Regions from separate parts of the Paenibacillus sp. Aloe-11 genome, predicted to be linked through region 3. Evidence: riboswitches for the same ligand, from Rfam matches in the RefSeq annotation. Region 3 holds a riboswitch; each other region holds the start of a gene.
The links. A riboswitch is a leader RNA that binds a small molecule or an ion and turns the genes downstream of it on or off. The one in region 3 is predicted to bind cyclic di-AMP.

Region 1: linked by a shared signal. The riboswitch ahead of WG8_RS00085 (3D domain-containing protein) and the one ahead of WG8_RS29305 (hypothetical protein) in region 3 are both predicted to bind cyclic di-AMP.
Region 2: linked by a shared signal. The riboswitch ahead of WG8_RS00480 (C40 family peptidase) and the one ahead of WG8_RS29305 (hypothetical protein) in region 3 are both predicted to bind cyclic di-AMP.
Region 4: linked by a shared signal. The riboswitch ahead of WG8_RS22160 (3D domain-containing protein) and the one ahead of WG8_RS29305 (hypothetical protein) in region 3 are both predicted to bind cyclic di-AMP.

The regions. Positions count from the first base shown of each region.
Region 1 is NZ_JH601036.1:11,111-16,692, reverse strand. It holds gene yabG (sporulation peptidase YabG) at 1-628, opposite strand, end outside; gene rsmA (16S rRNA (adenine(1518)-N(6)/adenine(1519)-N(6))-dimethyltransferase RsmA) at 684-1,568, opposite strand; gene rnmV (ribonuclease M5) at 1,576-2,121, opposite strand; gene WG8_RS00085 (3D domain-containing protein) at 2,269-3,417, opposite strand; cyclic di-AMP (ydaO/yuaA leader) riboswitch at 3,692-3,893, opposite strand; gene WG8_RS00080 (TatD family hydrolase) at 4,095-4,865, opposite strand; gene WG8_RS00075 (HD domain-containing protein) at 4,908-5,582, opposite strand, start outside.
Region 2 is NZ_JH601038.1:14,860-20,441, forward strand. It holds gene motA (flagellar motor stator protein MotA) at 1-546, opposite strand, end outside; gene WG8_RS00465 (hypothetical protein) at 734-1,027, shown strand; gene WG8_RS00470 (4a-hydroxytetrahydrobiopterin dehydratase) at 1,142-1,441, shown strand; gene WG8_RS00475 (GNAT family N-acetyltransferase) at 1,544-2,041, opposite strand; gene WG8_RS00480 (C40 family peptidase) at 2,269-2,769, opposite strand; cyclic di-AMP (ydaO/yuaA leader) riboswitch at 2,775-2,912, opposite strand; gene WG8_RS00485 (hypothetical protein) at 3,157-3,984, opposite strand; gene WG8_RS00490 (M1 family metallopeptidase) at 3,996-5,582, opposite strand, start outside.
Region 3 is NZ_JH601050.1:99,367-104,948, forward strand. It holds gene WG8_RS06540 (helix-turn-helix domain-containing protein) at 93-470, shown strand; gene WG8_RS06545 (helix-turn-helix domain-containing protein) at 532-915, shown strand; gene WG8_RS06550 (hypothetical protein) at 993-1,214, opposite strand; gene WG8_RS06555 (urease accessory protein UreF) at 1,538-2,275, opposite strand; tRNA gene WG8_RS06560 (tRNA-Leu) at 2,539-2,621, shown strand; gene WG8_RS06565 (glutathione peroxidase) at 2,714-3,199, opposite strand; cyclic di-AMP (ydaO/yuaA leader) riboswitch at 3,665-3,837, shown strand; gene WG8_RS29305 (hypothetical protein) at 3,953-4,348, shown strand; gene kdpF (K(+)-transporting ATPase subunit F) at 4,504-4,581, shown strand; gene kdpA (potassium-transporting ATPase subunit KdpA) at 4,724-5,582, shown strand, end outside.
Region 4 is NZ_JH601067.1:223,520-229,101, reverse strand. It holds gene WG8_RS22175 (M20 family metallopeptidase) at 1-671, opposite strand, end outside; gene WG8_RS22170 (ABC transporter substrate-binding protein/permease) at 820-2,283, shown strand; gene WG8_RS22165 (amino acid ABC transporter ATP-binding protein) at 2,270-2,992, shown strand; cyclic di-AMP (ydaO/yuaA leader) riboswitch at 3,262-3,437, shown strand; gene WG8_RS22160 (3D domain-containing protein) at 3,445-4,113, shown strand; gene WG8_RS22155 (polysaccharide deacetylase family protein) at 4,310-5,116, opposite strand; gene WG8_RS22150 (NADH:flavin oxidoreductase/NADH oxidase) at 5,427-5,582, shown strand, end outside.

The DNA.
Region 1 (5,582 bases), on a different contig from region 3:
GGCACGCCCCCGCTACAATCGTCAGTGAATCCAGATGGCGTTCATATTGTCTGGCTACCTGAATCGCCGCCACAAAATTTTGCGAATTTTTGTAGCTTTTCAGACTGTACAAGTCATAAGGCTGCGGCTGCTTCAATACACCGTCATGTCCAGTAATAACTACGATATCCGGACGGATGCGGGGAAGCAGCCGGTACAACGTGTCGGCCATCGCCGATTCGTGAACGTGATGCCCCTCTGCGGGAACACGGAGCTGCTCATATAGGCTGAGACATTTTTTCAAGTAGCCAGGGTCTCCATCCAGATGAAGCACCTTACCGGGCATTTCAAAGTATGTCGACTCTACCGGATCACTCCACTCCCCAATCAGAGCCGCCTGACTGCGGGCAGCTTGGCGCTGTCTTGCCTGCTGCAACAGATTAAGAGACTCTCCAGCCTTAATATGGGCCTGCCGAGTCTTACCGCTAATCTGTTCCGCAGGCACCTTGACCAGATCGTTCATAGGGGAATCGGCCAGCAGCCGAAATTCCGTCCCCTTGATGATCGCTTTATCCCGCTGGATGTCCTCGACGCGAAACGTGACATCTCCGCCATACGATTTTCGAACGACCAAGTCTCCTAAAATCATCACACTGTATCACCCCTCCTATATCGTATGGGTGAATGCACAGTTTGGTTACAGCTTAGGAAATCCCGGCTTCCAGCAGCACAGCGCTGAGACGCGCAAATTCCTCAATGCTTAGCGTTTCTCCCCGACGGGAAGGTTCAATACCAGCCTGCTGCAACAACGGCTCCAGCGCGTCCCTGTTCTCTTTGGTGAAGAAGCGGCTTTTCAAGTTATTGGAGATCGTTTTGCGACGCTGGGCAAAAGCGGCATGAATGACCTCAAAAAAGTGCTTCTCATCCACCACCTCCACCGGAGGGGTTTCTCGCACACGCAGACGAATCACTGCCGATTCTACATTCGGCTGGGGAATGAACACCGTATTCGGCACGATGCAGACCAACTCAGGCTCGCTATAATATTGCACTGCAATGCTCAGGCTGCCATAATCCTTCGTACCTGGAGACGCAGCCATACGCTCAGCCACTTCCTTTTGGATCATGACCACGATATTCTCCAGAGGAAGCTTGTCCTCCAGCAGCCTCATCAGAATCGGTGTAGTAACGTAGTACGGCAGATTAGCCACCACGCTCACTTTACTGACCCCTGCAAAATCAGAGGCGAACACCTCTCGCAAATCCAGCTTTAGCACATCCCCGTGACGGACCTTCACATGCTCATAAGGAGCCAGCACTTCCTCGAGAATAGGCAGCAGCCGCTGATCAATCTCGACAGCAGTTACGACCTTGGCCGATTGCGCCAGCTTTTCGGTCAAAGCACCAATCCCGGGACCGATCTCAAGTGCACCCTTGGTGTCATCCAATCCGGCAGCACTCACGATCTTGTTCAGAATATTTTGATCAATCAGAAAATTTTGGCCCAAACTCTTTTTGAACGAAAAACCGTGCCGTTGAATAATTTCCTTCGTACGGCGCGGTGTTGCTATATCTTGAATCCCTGTCATACGGATATCACAATCCTTCACTTTCGATTTGCGCCAGCGCACTGGCGAATTCCTCACGGCTGATCTGAAATACAGCGAGCCGTTTATGCAGCTGCTTTCCGTTGCAATAGCCAATACCCAGTATATTGCCGAGTGCCATACGGCGCGCAGCAGCATTTGGGTGGGTGATCAGTCCGGCGTCAATCAAATCCGCCCACTCAATCAGCGGATCGGCTCCTTCCACCGTCGTATGTACTCGTGCGAGAGCGTGTCTGATGGCCTCTGGTGAAGCATTCTCCACCCCAATATCTCCTTTACGCGTCGCTTCCGCCTCGGGTATAAAGGCCTGCTTGCAGCCGGGTACCTTGGAGGCGATAATTTTGCGGATGCGTTCCCCTGCATGATCGGGATCAGTCAAAATAATGACACCCCGCCGCTCCTGCGCCAATGCAATTTTGCGCAGCGTCATTTTATTAATGGCAGAGCCGCCAGTTTCTATTGTGTCCGCTTCAACAGCACGACGAATAGCCACTGTATCATCCCGACCCTCGACCACGATCACTTCCTTGATCATTTTACGTTTCCCTCCACTGCTACACAGCATGCTATATTTATCTTTCCCTGCTTTTGAAAACAAAATAAGAAGAGGATATCCTCTTCTTAGCATGGCATAACTATGATGTTAATACTATCGCATTGCCCTGAACATACACAAGCCGTTTTAGTTGATTTCAGGCTTTACCGGTCCGATTACATATACAGTTTTACCGTGCTTGCGACCAAATTGGTTAGCCCGGCTCAAACTCTCATAATACACATCGATTTTGTGGCCTTTAATGGCGCCACCGATATCCTCCGCACGGCGGAAGCCCACCCCTTCAATGTACACCCACCAACCGATTGGAATGATGCTTGGATCGACAGCGATGGTCCGTCCTTCCGTGACACGTGTACCGGAAGCCGTACGTGTACCGATACCCGGCTCCTGTGAGGAATACGCCGTCATGGAGACGTTCTGCAATACTTTGCTGTATTTAAAATTTACACCAGCTTTACGGACAGCATTGCCCGAACTCACCTGTGTTGCCTTACCGGTATCTTCCGGACCGACAGAAGCAGCCAGAACGACCGGTTTTTTCTTCGTTCCTACCGCAATTACCTTATCCACACGCTTCTGTGCGACTTCCTTGTTGACCAGCTGCTTGGATACCAATTTTCCGTCATGGTATACCTTCTGAACGTGCTGGACGACAACACCTGATTTACCGCTTTGGAGGACCCGATTATCGCCCTTATAGAGACTCGGATCGGACGTTTTGATGACCTGATAAGGCACCTGTTTCTTCTGTTCGACCTGCTGTTTCTTCACGCGGACGATTTTTATGTCCATGTTAGACGAAACAGAAGCATCGAGCGCAGGGTAAACCTTGTCATTTGACGATAATTTATAGCCCGAAGTGCGAATGGCACCCTCTACTGTATTTTCTGTTGTGTACAGCTTTTTCGTCTCATTGCCTGAGGTCACTTTAACTTGATTGGCACGTTTGATGATTACGCGATCCCCATCCTGTATGGCTCCGTTCAGCGGCATAGAAATCGTATCATGCGGCTGCAGTGAAATGGAATGCTCATTGAGCAAATCCTGGAGCTTGGATTCCCGGGTTTCTACCGCAGATGCCTTACCATTGATGACAAAAAAGACCTGTTTCTTAGATTGAGTGTACACCAGAATTGAAATCATAATCGTTAGTGCAATTAGAAAAATAGCGACCAAAGCAGCCTGGCGCACATTTTCCTTCTTCCAACGTAATACGTAAGACATGCTGGATGAGCGTGACTCATGGGTCTCCTCTTTTTGGAAAATGCCCATTTCCTCCGTCCTCCTTACATAGCCCGCCGTCTAGAGTAAGACATAGTTGAGATTTGACGTGACTATAACAGATTTTCTACAAGACAAGCCCGTAATGCGACTGTCCTGCACCATGTACCCGTCTTCGCGGCATGCTGTCCTCCCCTGTTTAACCACAGTATGATGACAGATTTTCTTTTATTCACAAACAAAAAAAGCCAGAGAAAGAGACTAGAGAGCTCTTTCGTGGCTTCCAGCATGTAGTGAATATGCGGAAAAATCATGCACGAGATGGCTTCTCTCTTGTTTACGCTTACGGGGTTAGCTGTCGGGTTCGGACGTAGAGAGTCGCCCTAGCTTGGGTCAACCGCTCATGGCGGTCGCCTTCACATTCACCCCAAAGACCCAGAAAGAAATCGAAATATGGCTTGACGGACTTGCAGTAAGCCATACCGGTTCCCCCGTTCCCTGTAAAAGGGACTCAGCGAGACTGGTTCATGAAATGACTTGTTGGAGTTTACATTCAATCAACAATTCACTGAAAAGATGATATCCTGTTTCTATGCATGTTGTAAAGCGGGTTTCAAGTACATTTTCCAAAATATTCGGTTAAAATATTGTAATATTCTCGAGTTTCCTGCAACAAATTCATGATTAGCTCCGTCTATCTCATTATTTTGGTTGGTTTCTTCTCTTTCTCATCTGATGTCAAATCGTTCCAAGGCATTTTGGGTCGTTATGGACACCAATTCCTCTACTGTGATCCCCTTGATTTGGGCGGCAGCCTCTGCCACCAGTCTCACATGTGCAGCCTCATTTCGTTTTCCACGAAATGGATGAGGTGTCAGATAAGGTGCGTCCGTTTCAATGAGTAGACGATCCAGCGGAACCTGTGCAAGCACCTCTTTGGGCTGCTTTGCATTTTTGAACGTAATTGGCCCACCGAAGGAAAGGTGAAAGCCCATATCCAGCACCATTTTAGCTGTCTCCCAGCTTCCGGAGAAGGAGTGCATGACTCCGCCAACCTCGCTCGCTTTTTCCTCGCGTAAAATCTTAATAATATCTTCATGCGCATCCCGGTTATGGACAACAATGGGCATATTCAGCTCCCGAGCCAGACCAATTTGATTCCGAAGCACCCGGTGCTGTACATCCTTCGGTGATGTATCCCAATAATAATCCAGACCAATCTCCCCGATGGCTACAACTTTTTTGTGACTGCATAACGATGCAATCCACTCCAGGTCGCCCTCCTGCATTGTAATGGCATCCACAGGATGCCATCCGACTGCCGCATACATAAAATCATACGTCTCGACCAATTTCATCGTGGATGGAATCGTCTCACGATTAAATCCGATATTAATCATCCGGGTTACTCCCGATTCGACAGCACGCGCTATAACTTCTTCACGGTCTTCGTCAAATTGCGGCGCATCCAAGTGAGTATGAGTGTCGAATAATTCCAAGTTACTGATCTCCTTTTTTTACTTTCATTGTTATACAGTTGTCTATTGTTTGACAAAATAATTCCTTATTTCGGCAGGAAGCCTGTCTTTTACCCCATTCAATTTATTTTGGGGATAATACATATGATATTTCCCTCGGTGAATGCCACTAATTGAGCGCACAATTTCTGAAACTTCGGAAATCTCTCTCACCTCACCCTGACGTCCAAGCAGTAGAATCTGATTGTCCGTCGAGCCACCCTTCCGAAACACATCATAAGGAAGATCGGTTGGAAAATCAATTTCAAGATCATATTCCGGGTGCAGACCAGCTTCAGCCAAAGCTCCTCGAATACTGTCAATGGTATCTGTATCCATATTATCAATCTCTACATATTTATACAATTTACGATCCATAAAACGAGTGCTCAGATCGCTTAAAATGTCGTCCTTTTCTCGTTTCCACTGGCCAAATACCGTCTGAATCAGAGACTCATCGAGCATCAGATATTGTTCTACTGTAAGGTCTCCCTTCAGAAGGTCCGGAAGCGGGTCCAACAGAAAACCAAACTCATATCCGTTTTTAAACAATTCCTTCGCCCGCTTGAAAATTTTACGCAAAAGGATTTCCGAGCTGCGTGTTACAGGATGAAAATAAATTTGCCAATACATCTGATAGCGTGACATCAAATAATCCTCTACCGCATGCATGCCAGACTCCTTTACGACGATTCTCCC
Region 2 (5,582 bases), on a different contig from region 3:
GTGAGACAGCTTTTCCATGTCACTAAGGTCGGCCAATGCCGCGATCAGACCTACGACCGCACCGAGTACCCCAAGGGTTGGAGCATACATACCAGCCTGGGAGAAAATCAGTGCGCCGGCGCGGTGTCTATCTTCGGTAGCGTTAATGTCTTCCATCAGAACATCGCGTACGAACTCCTGATCATTACCATCGATAATCATACGCATACCGCCGCGCATAAAGGGATCGTCGATCTCTTCGACCTTGGATTCCAACGCGAGCAGACCTTCACGACGGGTAATGGATGCCCATTCGGTAAATGTAGTGATAAGCTCCTTGCGATCCAGCAATTTCTGCTGGGTAAAAATAATTTTAAACAGCTTTGGCACCCGTTTCATGTCATCCATCGGAAACGCCATGAATATACTTGCTGCTGTTCCGACAAAAATAATCATGTAAGCAGCGGGATTGTTGACCAAGTTGACGACTGGCGCGCCCTTCAGGATCATCCCGACGACCAGTGACAAAAGCCCGAGCACAAGTCCAATAATGGTTGTAATTTGCATGATACACCTCATCCATGAGAATAGATTTTGAATCCTTTCATGCCGCCGGGGTCGTCCTTGCCCCAAGCGTGTCATTATGAGACGGATTATAATATTTATCGACAAAACTCCCTTTTTTGTTAAGTGCGAATTTCCGGTATAATAAAGTGATTATGTATTGAATGGCGGAACAATTGGAGGAAACGGTATGGGAGTGAAGCATGGACGGGAGTATGAACAAATTTTGAACGAATTGACAGAGGCTGTAGGCCGCATTCCAGACAGCTATGAATTTTTTGAAATGGAAGCAGAAGATTGGGACAGGCTGGACCCGGCGGGACGTCAGGAGGTCAACGAGGCGTTGGCGGAGGATTTGTTTTATGCGCTGGGTACAGAGCCTGTTATTACTGTGGGCAGCGGCGTTGTGATCTATGAGCCAGAGCAGCACCGGATCTATGTTCTCATTGGAGATGAGGAGCTAACGTCGGTCCCTTTAATTTGAAGGCCATCTTATGGATTTATCAACGGGGCCGTGGTAATATGTACACCACTATATTGTAGTTTTGGCCGCATAAGCGGCTGAAAGGCTTCCGTATAAATGGGGAGGAGTCGTAATATGCCTTTTACACAAGAAGAGATTGAAGCACATCTGGAGAAATTGGAGGGCTGGGAACTGGAGGAAGGACGTTGGATCGTTCGGAAATATAATTTTTCCAGTTTTATGAAAGGGATTGCATTCGTGGATGAGGTTGCTGCTATATCTGAAGCATTCAATCATCATCCGTTTATTACGATTGATTACAAGACCGTGACTTTGCGTTTGACCTCATGGGATGATGGCGGTATTATGGCCGTGGATATTAAGGAAGCCCAACAATATAATGAAGCTTTTGAGAAAATGCGTAGCAGTCATTAAGCATGCAGTCATTAAGTCAGTAATGATCTGCTGGATGATGATAAAAGCGCCTTCGCTATACAACAGAGAAGTTGTATGCCGAAGGCGCTTTTATCATAGAGCCTAGCTCTGGTGGTCGGGCTGATATACCATACAATAAAATGGCTTTTTGCCATCCGGAGTCAGTCGTTCATAGGTATCTGTAAGCTCAAATCCAGCTGCCTTGTAGGCCCGGATGGCGCGCTCATTCCAGGTGAGCACCTCCAGATCAATTTCATTCTGTGGATTGCGCCGTCTGGCTTCCTCAGCAATCGCACGGACAAAATCGGAACCCCTGCCTTGTCCGCATCTGTCGGGATGCATTCCAAGACCCAGCCGGGTTACACCAACCATAGGGAAATATTGCGCAAATCCCGTCAGCTTGCCCTCCTCATCCAGTACGGCAACATATTGCTCTTGACGAAGTGTGGGATTCCCAAATTCGACTTCCAGCGCCTTCATTTGTTCCCAGGGCAGCCAGCCGTAGATATTGTAGGGTGGATCATAGCGCCATTCACAGATTGCAGCTGCCTGATGCTCGTCCATCGGTACGATCCGAAAATTAGATATTGAGGCAGGCATGTCTTCACATCCTCCTTTTACAGGTACTTAAACTGTTAACAACAGATTGTAGACAAGTTACAGAGGAATGGCAAGCATGTTTACTTCATCGTTCGCTAAAATTGAAACCTTTTGAGATGTCAGTTCGTTAGTAATCATAATCATTGCTGATGTTGGGGACATAAAAAACCGCAATTCGATTCCGGCCAGAATCAAATTGCGGCTAAGGTTAGCTTGCTATGCGTCAGTTATTCTACATTGTCGTCATCAGGAGTTTCAGAAGCTACGGCGTGGTAAGCGTCAGTACTCATAATTCTTTTTGCACCGACATAACGGTTAGCATAATAATTTTCGTTCAGTGAGCTAACTACTACACCACGTGAAGACGAGGAGTGAGCGAATTTCCCTTCACCTACGAAGATACCTACATGGGAAATGCCTCTCCCTGTTGTGTTAAAGAACACCAGATCTCCAGGTCTCATTTCATCGCGGGATACGGAAGATCCCATTTTGAATTGTGAACCAGATTGATGCGGCAGTTTAATTCCCAGTTTGTTAAATACATACATTGTGAAGCCGGAGCAATCGAATCCTTCGAGTGTAGTGCCTCCGCTTCTGTAGCTTGTTCCTTTGGCATCTTGGATGATCTGGTCCATCTTAGAGTCTGCATATGCACTGCCGCCACCGAATGTAAAAGATGTAAAGGCAATGGCAAGACCCATGGCTGCGATCGTTAGCTTCTTCTTCAAAAAAAATATACCCCTTCCAATGCCTGCGAGGTTAGCTTAAGGATTCGGTAGAAGGTTCCCCTATGACCACTCTGTTGCGAGATCAATTCACCCAAACTGGTTCCCCCGCTTCCCAGGTGCCAGGAATTAGGCTTAACTTATGATGTGCACCTTGGAGAGCGTATTCACTATAACGAGCTTTTGAGATAAAGGTTACAATAAAGATTACAAAGTTGTTACTATCAGTTCACTGCGACTATTGTAACAAAGTCCGCTGGCTTTGGCAAATGTTTCATCGCAAAAAGTTACAAAAAAAATCTGTCCCTGATATCTCAGGAACAGATTTTGTTAAAAGTATGCAGTTAGGTGCCGTTTGTGTAGGGATGAACAGAGATTTTTCGACAGAGCTCAGCTTCTGCTGGAAATATCGGTATGCCACAGCCGGTATTGAGAGCTGATGTGCCACAGTCTGACCAGACTGGTAACAAAATGATACGATTGCTGGAGAATGAGTGCCAGCATACCCGTCCAAATCATTGCCACGGTGCCGAATAGAGCGAAGACAAGCAGCACACAAGCACCCAGCAAAAATGATATGCCAATAGCTGGGACGATCTGGCGAAAAAAGGCGAGCAAGGACGACAGTATGGCGTGACCACCGACGGTGCCCAGCTGCATGTACAGGATGCACTGCCGGATGAACCAGCCATATGCGATCCATCCGATGGCATAGGGCAACATATGCAGAAGGTAAGAGGGAGATTGCAGCGCTCCTGCTGCAATAGGGTAGAGCCTCGGCATCACCCAGATAGCGGGAAGCAGCAGCAGCCCCAGCTCGATGGCGTAATAGAGCATCGACGACAAGCCGTGACGTTTCATCCCGCGGAAGAAGGATAGGCTTTGCGGCTCGGTCGTATGGGTATGCAGACTTTGGTATATTCCGGCTCTAATGAAGGGAGTGATCAGCATACGCAGCACCGTCGCTCCCAGTAGTACCCACAAGTATATATGCACTTCCCGGTTGTCCATGAGGGCAATTTGGCTTTCCATCCAGAACAAGGTCTTGCCCAACTCGTTATGCCCCTGATCGGGGTAGCGCAGCAGTAGCGGGATAACGGCGGATTGCACCAGCCTGTAGAGAAATACTCCCCACAGCAGCTGATACAGAAACAGAATAATGACAATATAAAATTGTATGCGCACAAGCGCCCAGCCTTCTTTTATAACCGTCCGCATCTATAGACACCTCACCATGACAGACTTCCAAGCAGTGTCTCCAACAGCTTGGTTACACTTACGCTCCAACGAGTTTGCTGCCTTTCGTTCAGTTCGGCCTTCAGGTTATTGTTGATATGCTTGTTTTCCAGCGCAATGGTATATAGCGGATCAATGGTCACGTATGAAACGGGAGAGGCGCTCTTGAGCCGATAAGTTGTGCTTTTACCCGTGCCGTCCCAGGCCTTGAATATCGTTGTCCCATCCTTGAAGGTAAATTGAACGGGGATCTTGGGATAATCCGCACCTTTTTTGCTCAGCGTCACGACCGCTTCATACCCTTTCTCCAGCTTGTGGTTCGTGATGCGATCCACCGAGAAGTCCGCCATCTGGCCGTCATATACATATTGTTCAAAATAGTGGCTCCATGAGCGTCCGGTGACTCTCTCAACGATACGTTGAAAATCCTGTGATGACGGATGTTTGAAACGGTACGTCTGGACGTAAGTGCGCATGATGCGATCCATTTTTTTTATTCCGACCTGACGTTCAATGCCCTGCAGTACCAGCTTGCCTCGAGAGTAGGCATTCTGCCCATACGCAGCAGAGGAGCCATACTTCCATGACTCGCGGTTTAGCGGTTGAGGAGACGCTATCTGGCCTGATTGTAGCGGCAAGTTGGGGGTGAGCCCGTATTCCTGCTCCATAAGTCGTTCCTCTGCATAGGAGGTGAAGCCTTCATCCAGCCACGGTTCCTCAAATTCATTATTGGCTACCATCCCGTAGAAATATTGATGTCCAATTTCGTGAACTAATGTCCGCTCCAGGTTATAGCCGGGGTTCAGGTTATCTGCGGCGGCGGCCGTGATCAATGTCGGATATTCCATACCTCCGGCGCCATTGCCTGTTTTGGGTGGAACCACGATGGACAGGGTGGAGTATGGATAAGGCCCGTACCATTTGCTGTAATACGAAAGGGCGGCTTTGGCTGCGCTCAAATAGCGTCCCTTGAGTTCCTTGTGCGACGGGTCGAGATACAGCTTGATTTTGACACCGGGGACTTCAGCAGAAGAAAAGGGTTCTTCTACGGTTACAAAGTTGGGTGAAGCGGCCCAGGCAAAATCGTGCACGTCATCGGCATAGAATTGATATATTTTTTGTCCATTCTGCCGGACTGCTCCGCGAGTGGGAAAACCGGTTGCGGCTACGATGTGCGTTTCAGGTACTCGAATCCGTATGCTGTAAATTCCAAAATCGGCATAAAACTCGGAGTTGCCATGATACTGATGGAGATTCCAGCCCTCCTCGGCACGCCCGCGCTGTCCTGCAGTCTCATAAACGCTGAGCTTGGGAAACCACTGTCCTGCCATTACAAAATCATCTGTCGCACCCATCCGTGCGAAAATGGCAGGCAGCTTGACCTCAAACTTCATATATAGTGTAATTTCTTCGCCACCTCGTACCGGCTTGGGCAGACGCACCTTCATGAGCGAGCGGTCATTTGCGTTACCGTCATCCGGTTGTACATATTGAGTACGGTGCAGAAGGGATAAGCCGTCTTCCGTCTTGAGCTCAGTCAGCGTCATGGAGCCGAAGCCGTCCTTGGGCATGGTGTCTCC
Region 3 (5,582 bases):
AATTCGGCAATTTTGGCACACGTGATCTTTGAAATGGGAACAGGGCACATGATATCGTTATTTGAGAGCCTGCTAGGGAGGAAGGGACTTCTATGCAATCTATTTACCAACGTATTGAGCAACTTATCAAGGAACGAGGGATGACCAAAAAAGCGTTCTGCGAGCAGTTGGGTATTAGTACGGGAAACTTTGGAGATTGGAAAAGAGGAAAAACGACGCCAGGCACGAATAAACTCATTGAAATCGCTTCGTTTTTCAATGCCAGTCTGGATTGGATCATGTTGGGACGAGATGTGCGGGGTGAGGCGCTGAAGGAGTCAAAAGACCCTTATTTTTTTGAGGCTTCAGGGCAACTGGATTGCCAGGGGGAACCGCTCAGTGAGGCAGAAAAGGATTTTATACTTGAGTATATTGAATTTACTCGTTTTCGTAAAGAGAAAAAACAGGGCAATTCAACTGCCAAATCATGATTTGCTTGAGGTTTAAGATGAAATTTCATTCGTAAAAGTTATAGTTTCGGAGGGGAAAATTGTGGGAGATCAAACTATTTATCAGCGGATTGAAGCTTTGATTAAGGACCGGGGAATGACCAAGAAGGCGTTTTGTGAAAAGCTTAAAATCAGTTCAGGGAATCTTGGTGATTGGAGAAGAGGGAAAACAACACCGGGTACGATGCATCTAATTCAGATTTCGGACTTTTTTAACGTATCTCTCGACTGGTTAATGAAAGGGATCAAGCCGGGAGAAGGCGTGCTCCAGGAGCAAAAGGCTGCTTATTTTTTTGGGGTGATGGGGCCATTGAATTGCCAGGCAGAAGATCTGGAAGCAGAAGAACAGAATTTTATTTTAGAATATGTTGAATTTGCAAAATACCGTAAGCAAAAAAGAGAGAATAACAAAGCAAATCCGGAATGATCTCCTAGCTTGAGATTTTCCGGATTGAAAACCCGTAAAACGGACTGGTGAGTTCGAATTACGAGTTTATTTGGGTTTTAGAGTGGTGATGCCTCCTTATAGTCGTTATCATCAATGTTCAGAATTGCAGCAACTTTTTTTCTGTACCTTTGTGCTTTGCGGGTGCCATGAATCAGATTGGATAAACGTGAAGGCGGAATGTTGTGTGTCTCGCAAAATGTTTTCTGATCCAGTCGAAGTTCGACAAGCCGTTGTTTGATGGCCCACCCGAAGGAGGTGACAGGCATTTTGTTGTTCAAGAGAAATCGCCCCTTACGGATTCTTGCGGAATAATTGGTGTGTTATAATAATCATCAGTAAACATGTTAGAATTAACCATCTGAAACCATGATACACTTTTATACGTGTTTTTACAATCGGAAATACGTTATTTCATTAAATTAATTACTTAATTAAGTGAGAAATTTGTAAAAACCTGAAGTGCTAAGTGACCTGAATCATTCATCTAGAGCCTGTTGACGGTGTGAAATTGCGGTTATGCTTGGATAAAAAAAGCACTCTGCCACTTGGGGAAAGCGGTAGGGTGCTTTTGGTGTTGCAGCCGGATCGGTGAAGCGGGGCATCAGGGGGATGCTGGAAGACGTTTGGACAGGCCGGGGGAGGGAAACAGTCTCACTTCATCCAGTCGGCTCTTACGGCTCATATAAGGCGGTTGAGTAATGTAGGAACTGGACCAATGTCTGTAAAGCAGCTCTCGCTGAAATGCAGCTGACTCAGGCACATTGAATTTTTTCCATGTAGTGAGCAGTTCGTCGGTCATGCGCTCGATGAGAGGATTTTTTTCCTCGTAAGGTGTATTTAGCAGTTTGGAAGCATCTTCAATGCAGAAGGACACGGCTGCGGCTAGATAGCCGTGAATGGTCTGCTCCACATCATTTCCAAGGAGAAAGTTGATCCACGTATGAACGGTAGCGAGTGTGCCAATTGCGCTGTACTGAATGAGTATCGCTTCAAGCTGATCAAATTCAAGCCAAGGATACAGAGCTTTGGCAAGCTTGATCAGGCGCTGACCAGACAGGCGTGACTCTTTCGCGTGTTGCAGAGAGGAGCGTTGGGTATGCAGCATCTTATCAATAAGGGCGATACGCCAACCATCCTCTTGTTGAATGGCGACATACAGGCTTTTGATCGCCATACCGTCAAGCGCTGTGAATTGAGGATACAATTCGTTCCGCATGTAATGTTCCAGGTCTTGCATACAGGTCAAACGTCCGTTATGGAATAGTTCCTCCAATCCATAAGAACGGGTGAAGCCGCCAACGGGTAGGGAAGGGTCCAACAATAATGCGTAATTTAGCAAGCGGTTGCCTTTGTGCAGGGTAGTTCGCCTCCTTGAATCGAAATATTGTGTTATATTATTTAACATATGAGTTGAGTTTATTTGAATAACTTAAAGTATTATGTAATATATATTCACATTTATTTTGCTAAAATGTCAAATTAAATAATTTTATAGCTCTAATATGTTATTTAATATTACGCAATAAATAATTATTAAATTTGGGTTTACAAATATAAGCTAAGGGAGTATAATAAATCTGTTGCCTCAAAACATTATGATTTGCGGTCGTGGTGGAATGGCAGACACGCTATCTTGAGGGGGTAGTGGGCGTACGCCCGTGGAGGTTCGAGTCCTCTCGACCGCATTATATGGAAGATACGGTTACAAATAGCAAAAATAAAAAAAGCATCCTGACACGTTTTGTGTGAAGGGATGCTTTTTTGTTTTAATCGAATCTTATTTTTCCTGCAAAAGCTTTTCAATATCTCCTGCCAGCTTATCCGGAGTTGTTTGTGGTGCATAGCGCTTAAATACGCTACCTTCGCGTGTGATTAAAAATTTCGTAAAATTCCACTTGATCGCTTTGGAGCCTAATACGCCTGGAGCTGTTTTGGTAAGGTAGCGAAATAAAGGGTGTGCCTGATCACCGTTGACATCTGTCTTGGCAAACATCGGAAAGGAAACTCCGTAGTTGATCTGGCAAAACTCCGAAATCTCCTCGCTGGAACCCGGCTCTTGCTTGGCAAATTGGTTGCTGGGAAATCCCAAAATTTCGAGCCCCTGCTCATGATACTGGTCGTATAGCTCCTGTAGCGCTTTATATTGGGGAGTTAGCCCGCATTTACTGGCTGTGTTCACGATGAGCAGAACTTTCCCTTCATATATGGATAACGGGATTTCTTTTCCTTGCAGGGTTTTGGCACCATATTCATAAATGGTCATGGTATCCCTCCTAATTCGATATTCTACAATTAAATTGTAAGCAATTTTATGAAAGGTTGCAAGCCTACAATAGATGTAATGAGTTTTCTTAATACTGTAAAATCGTATTTTGTTCAAAACGGCAAATTGCGCTGCAAATGGAGCGAATTGCGGCGTTTCTCAGCGTAAAAGCAGGTTCAATCGGCGTTTATCTGGTGTATATAGCACATTTTCTTTCGCTTTTACAAAAAAAGGACAAAACTGCTCTCCTTACGCCAATATTGACATGCCTTTCATTTTCGAAAAGGCATGAAAAACCGAGATTAAAGGAGCTGGGAGAAGCATAGTCGTATTGTAAGCGTTATTATTGATCTTCTATGCTTAAAAGGACGATTTATAACCCCGTTGGTGAGCTTTACAGTGTTCCTTGCGCGGGTGTATGATTCAAGACGTAATTTCAAATTAACAAGAATGAAGCAGCAACGAATTGTCTAATCGCTGAATTTTGCAGTTGCAAAAGCGGGGGAACCAATCGGGATGTATACGGCTTTGGAAGCCGTAATCTCATGGGGTGAATTTTCCGGCCAAGTGCCGGAAATAGGGCGACTCTCACGTCCAAATCCGACAGCTAACCTCGTAAGCGTACAGGGAGAGGCAACAAACCGCCGTGTGCAGCCATGGTTTATTTTATCATGGATATGTAAGAAGCCGGAGGAAAGCCTTTTTCCTTTGGCTTCTTTTTGTTGTCTTTTTATACCGGGAGAGGAGCTACTGATGGAAGGTCGGTTAATTATCGTCACTGCACCGAATGAAGCGGGCAGAAGTTTTGTGAAATTGCTCATGTTCAAAAAACTGGCGTTTGCGGTACTCACCAATAGCGCTCAGGAGGAACGACAGCTCAAAAAAATGGGTGTGGAGCACATTGTGCGCATCAATACGATGCAAGCGGGAAAATGGAATTTTCCCAAAAAAGAAATTGGTAGCGTGTATTTGTTCGAAAACAGTATGAATCTGACTTGCCGTTTCCTGCAAATATGCCGGCCACTGACATCGGATTTGATCTATGTCATCACGCACGGCTGTAATCCACAAGGAATTTATCGGGGATTGGGAGCGGATCATGTGATCTACACATTGAACGGAGAGGTGGGTTTTCTGCTGAACGGATAAGCGCTTATAACATAGTTATTGATTTGAGGACTGATACGGGAGGGCTTGAACATGATGGATATATACATGCTGCTCGTGCTGGCTGTGAGTTATGGAGCGATACTGCTATTTGTACGCTGGTGCAATGAGCAGACCTCTAAGGGAGGGCGAAGAGGATGATTGTTGTGCTTGTGCTCACGGCTATGGTGTTGGTGTATTTAATCTATGCGCTCCTGAACCCTGAAAAGTTTTAAATCGCTATAAGAGGAAACGGGCAGGAACAGCAGATCCGGTATCACAGGTAGCGGGTTTGGCGCAAACGTGTGCACTCGCTTGTTGGTCTGGGTCAGGTCTGTTGTTCCACATGCGCAGGAGCATTTTAAGGAGGAATAGACGATGGAGCTGCTGCAAATTGGAATTGTGCTTGTCATATTGCTGCTCTTGGTAAAGCCAGTGGGCACCTATATGTATCATGTATTCTCGAATGAACCGAATCGGACGGATCGAATTTTCGGTGGAACGGAAAAGCTGATTTATAGGCTAGTAGGCTTGAAAAAGCTGGAGAATATGCGTTGGACTACGTATGTTATGAGCTTTCTTGCGACCAATGTCGTGCTTGTGGTCATCAGCTATGTGCTACTGCGTTTGCAAGGAATGCTTCCCGGGAATCCGGCTGGAAACGGCAATATGGAAGCGTCATTGGCTTTAAACACGGTAATCAGCTTTATGACCAATACGAATCTCCAGCATTATAGCGGAGAAAGCGGACTTACGTATCTGACACAGATGGCGTTTGTCACGATGATGATGTTCACTTCGGCGGCTTCCGGGTTTGCTGTTGCTGCGGCTTTTATGAGAGGATTGACGCGGCGCGGTGAAGGAATGGGCAATTTTTTTCAGGATTTTATCAAGGCGATTATACGGATTTTCCTGCCGCTGGCCTTTGTGCTTACGCTGGTACTAGTTGGATTGAAAGTACCACAGACGCTGCAGCCTACGGCGGATATTACGACGCTGAGCGGAACACAGCAGCAGATTGCTTTGGGGCCCATTGCTTCGATGGAATCTATCAAGCATTTGGGGACGAACGGGGGCGGTTATGCGGGTGCCAACTCTGCGCATCCTTTTGAGAATCCAAGTCCCTGGACGAACGTTCTGGAGATTTTAGCGATGTGGGTAATGCCGGCTTCACTGCCGTATACCTTTGGCTTGTTTGCCCGCAATCGCAAGCAGGGCTGGATTATTTTTAGCTCGA
Region 4 (5,582 bases), on a different contig from region 3:
TGCCCACCATGATTGATAATGCCATGGATACGTACTGTACTTTTCACCTGTTGGCGAAACGCATTGATGCCGTTGAACGTTTGGATCACTGCATCCAGTGCGTTAATGCCTTCATGCGGACTGGCCGCCGCGTGAGCAGATTGACCAAAAAATTCAAATTGTACAGCATCCATTGCCAGCGATTTACCTGATTTCTCGTAGTGGTCATAGGGATGCGTCATAAGTGCTATGTCGCAATCATCAAACAATCCAGCAGCGGCCATCGGAACCTTTGCACCGCGTGTTTCTTCGGCAGGTGTGCCATATACCCGTACTTCTCCACCAACCTCATCGATGACGGATTTGAGACCGACGGCAGCTCCGGTACTCATCATGCAGATCAAATGGTGTCCGCAGGCATGTCCGAGTCCTTTCAGAGCGTCATATTCCGCCAGAAAAGCGATAATTGGTCCGGGCTTGGCTGCTTTATAAGTTGCAATAAAGGCTGTTTCTATGCCCAACACAGGTGCCTGAACCTCAAATCCGTGAAAGACGAGTTCTTCTTTTAAACGGGCAGCGGCCAGAAATTCCTCATTACCAAGCTCAGGATTCGCGCCAATAAATAACGAAATGTCCTTAAAGCGCTGGGCATGCTGCTCAATGGTCTGCTGAATGCTCTGTTTAAAATCCATGTTGAAAACTCCTTTATATAAGCTGTAATGTAGGTACTGCGTCAGATACGCTGAAATTGTACTATAACATTCATTGCATAATCATGCATATTCATTTATAATGACACAATCTTATTTATTATAAAGAATTTAAGGGGAGAAAAAAAGATTGAAAAAGCTATATCGTTTTACCGCCCTGATTTTGACGGCGGTTATCTTGCTGTTGGCTGGCCTTCCCATGCTCACTGCATATGGAACGGAAGCAAAGCCACAAAAAAAACTTGTAGTGGGCATGAGTGCCGACTTTCCACCGTATGAGTTTCATAAAGTTATTAACGGTAAGGATACCATTGTTGGGTTCGATGTTGAAATCGCCAAGGAAATCGCCAAGGATCTGGGTGCGGAGATGGTCCCCGAGGACATGAGCTTCGACTCCTTGCTGCCTGCCCTGCAAAGTGGGCGCGTAGACTTGGTGCTGTCCGGTATGACACCAACGGATGAACGCAGAAAGAGCATTGATTTTTCCGACGTATACTACCGCTCCAAGCAAGTCATAATGGTACGCCCGGAGGATAAGGACAAATATCCGACGATGGCGGCTCTGAAAGGCGAGAAGCTCGGCGCGCAAAAGGGCAGTATCCAGGAAGAAATCGCTCAAAAAGTGCCCAATGCCTCTGTAACCTCGCTGGATAAAATATCCGACCTGGTGCTTCAGCTGCGGACAAATCGTATCAACGCTGTCGTGATTGAGGATACAGTTGCCAAAGGATACACACTGGACGGTACTGTAACGCTTGCCAAGGCGGTGCCTGAGGATGAGGGAGCAGAGACAGCCGTAGGTATTCGCAAGGGGAATACAGAACTGCTAGCCTCTGTAAATAAAACGCTCGCTCGCTTGAAAGCAGATGGTTCTATTGAGAAGTTTTCGACAGAAGCGAGTGCCCTGTCTGCCGATCGTCAGGTTTCTTCCAATAGTATTGTTGATATTTTTTGGAAATATCGCAGCTTATACGCTACAGGAATTGGCTACACGCTGTTGCTGTCTGCGCTCGGAGTACTGTTCGGATTTGTCATTGGTTTGATTATATCCTTGCTGCGAATGAGCGGTATACGTATTATTGAGTGGTTGGGGACGACTTACGTTGAGGTACTGCGTGGTACACCTATGCTGGTGCAGCTCATGATCATCCACTACGGGATTGCTCTGACGCTGGGTGTCAATTTTACGCCACTCCAGTCCGGTATAATTACGTTGTCACTGAATAGCTCGGCATACTTGGCTGAAATTTTCCGTGCAGGTATTCAGGCGGTAGACCGTGGTCAGATGGAAGCTGCCCGCTCGCTCGGTATGGGACGGGGCAAAGCTATGCGTCATGTTATTTTACCGCAAGCCTTTAAGTCTATTTTGCCTGCAATCGGTAATGAATTTATTACGATTATTAAAGAATCGTCCATTATTTCCACTATAGGTATGGTGGATATTATGTATCAGGCCCAGGTCATCAAGAATATTACCTACGAAGGATTAAGTCCATTCTTAATCGCGGCCGCTATTTATTTTGTAATGACATTCAGCTTGTCCAAGCTGCTGGGTTTATGGGAAAGGAAGTTGAGAGCCAGTGATCACCGTTAAACAACTGCGTAAATCGTTCGGCAAAAACGAAATTTTAAAGGGAATTGATATAGAAATCGCCAAAGGGGAAGTTGTCGTTATCATCGGTCCCAGTGGTTCGGGAAAAAGTACGTTTTTGCGTTGTATGAATCTGCTGGAGCAGCCGACAGACGGCGAGATTTTGTTTGAGGGCGAGCCGATAACGGCCCGTGGCCATAACATTAATGCGACTCGGGAGAAAATGGGCATGGTGTTTCAGCATTTTAACCTGTTCCCGCATAAAACAGTGCTGCAAAACCTGACACTTGCACCAATACAGGTTAAAGGTCAGTCCAACAAGGAAGCAGAGAAAATTGCGTTGGAGCTCCTGCGTACCGTTGGGCTTGAGGATAAAAAGAATACCTATCCGAACCAGTTATCAGGGGGTCAGAAGCAACGGATTGCGATTGCACGCGCTTTGGCGATGCAGCCGCACGTGATGCTGTTCGATGAGCCTACTTCTGCTTTGGACCCTGAAATGGTTGGGGAAGTTCTCGATGTAATGAAAAAGCTCGCTGAAGGCGGCATGACGATGGTGATTGTCACGCATGAAATGGGTTTTGCACGTGAGGTAGGGGATCGGATCATCTTTATGGATAAGGGCCAAATCGTGGAGCAAGGGACACCAGAACAGGTTTTTGGTACACCAAGCCATGAACGCACCCGAGATTTTCTTGCCAAAGTGTTGTAACGAATTGATTCATTAAGTTATAAAGCAACCCCTCCGCAGTCAATAGGGTCTTGACCACAGTCCTATGTCTGACAGGAGGGATTTTTCTTTTTCTGTCACTATTTCCCCATATTTTCGTAACAGATACCGATTTCATAGTGACAAAATTGTAATGAATATAGTATGATGTTCAAGGTTCCCAACATTTTCATGCAGATAAGGTTACAAAATTGTGATATTATGCAGTAAGCCAAAACTTGCCGGGCCAGCATAAAGCTCATGATATACGCCGAATGCTTGGACCAAAACTATGGGAAGTGCGGGGGACGTAACAACGGCAGTCATTCCGATTCGTCATAAGACGGATAGGAATGGAAGCTGCCTAGGGGTGAATTGCAAAAAAGCATAGGGCTTCTCCTGAGTCCGAATCCGACAGCTAACTTCGCAGGCATAACAGAGGAGGTACATATCTTTTGAAACATCTGAAACGTATTGGACAAACCATGAAATTTGCGGTGCTTGCCGCAGCTATTGCAGGGCTGGCACAAACAGCCGGAGTAGCGAATGCCGCTTCGCTACATGCTGCCAAAGAGGGCGATACCTTCTTCTTGCTTGCTCAACGTTATGGAGTATCGGTAGACGAACTGACGAAGGCAAACCCGAATATTGCCCCGGGCAACATATATGCAGGTCTGCAAATTAAGGTGCCTGGCGACACAGGTGTGAAGGCTGCTTCGGATTCGAAGCCACAGCTTCTTAAGGAGACAGCACCAGCAAATGAGGGTCCAACGATTAAAGCATGGGGCAAAACATTCAATTACAGTAAAGTAGTTGATGTTAAAGCTACAGCGTATTCTGCCGCAGGTGATGAAAATGGCAAATGGGGCGCGGTAGACTACTACGGCAATCCGCTTAAGCTAGGTACGATTGCGGTAGACCCGAACGTAATTCCGATGGGAACGAAGGTACTAGTTACAGGGTATTCCCACCCTGGCCTGCCAGACCATTCTTTTGTGGCCGTCGCCCGCGATCAAGGCAGTGCCATTACAGGCAAGCGAATTGATATCTTTATTCCTGGCAGCAAATCATTTGTGAACGATTTTGGCTTTCAAAATGTGAAATTATACGTTATTGCTAAATAACATTGCCTTGAACACAGAATAAATGAACATAATATATATTATGTAAACTTAATGCATAGATTTTACAATTTAATAAATGGGATCAGGTTTAAAACAGGCCCACACATAAAAAGCTGTCTTGACTAGCAGAATGCATCTGCTGGCAGGACAGCTTTTTGGTTGATCTAGTTCGGTGCTCGCTCCTTAAACAACCCCTTTATTTCCGTTCCGATGTGTGGAGCAGCCGGGGAACTGTAACGAATTTGTAGCCCTTGGCCTTCAGGGACTGAATTAGACCCGGAAGGGCCTGGACTGTGCCTTGCAGGTTGGAGCTTTGTCCTCCGCCTGCGTGCATTAAAATAATGGAGCCGGGCCCGGTAGCAGGGATCACATTGCGCTGGATTTGTGTTTTACTTAGTCCCTTCCAGTCGAGGGAGTCTACATTCCAATTGACAATCATGTAGCCATGGCGACGTGCCCACTGGATTTGAGGCTCCGTGATTTCGCCATAAGGTGGACGAATCAGCTTGGGACGAAAACCGGCGCTGGCTTGTAAAATACGTTCTGTTTTCGTAATCTGATTGCGAAAGCGTTCTGGTGTAGCCTTCCTGAAATCCGGATGGGTATAAGAATGGTTCCCTATCGCATGACCTTCACGGATAATACGGCGGATGATACCCGGATGTCTCTCCGCGCGGTGACCTACGATAAAAAAGGTGGCCTTGATGCCGTTCGCGTGCAAAACATCCAAAACCTGTGGTGTATATCTGGAATCGGGTACATCATCAAAAGTTAAGGCAATTTGGCGGGTATGCGGGCCGCACATTTTAAAAATGTCGGCATGTTTTTTTCGCAGCATGCCTAAGGTAGGAGCTGTCCGGTCTGTACTTTGATGTACAGAAGAAGTAACTGCCGCTTCCTTGGGATGGTGCGCTCCGATGCTGGGAGGCACATCCGCGTGAACAGGAAAACTCGTAAATGCTAGTAACAGTGCCATACTTGGTAACACTCCTCTGTACGGCATATGTATTCCCCCTTTCCGTCCAGTGGTACGTGGTACCTAGTGGTGCTCTCAGCTATTATGCACCTGCCCTATTAAAATTATGCCGCTAAATCGGGTTAGGCTCATATGCAATGGGATGATAGCATATGATGATGGATATGAGTGAAAATGACGAAGCTAAACGTACATATTTTCTTAACCTGACTGAAAACAACAGCATTTTAGCAGGTTTTAGCCCGATAACGGATTCGGTATACTGTGACAACTGATGTATAATGGAGATGCAATTCATAATTGTACAGACATGGAATTGAAGGAAGGATGGATAAAAGTGACCGACTTGTTTACTTCTTATCAATTAAAGGGGCTGGCTTTAAAAAATCGGATTGTTATGCCCCCGATGTGCCAATACAGCGTGGAGGCCAAGGACGGAAAGCCAACGGATTGGCATCATGTCCATTACGTTAGCCGGGCGGTAGGCGGCACT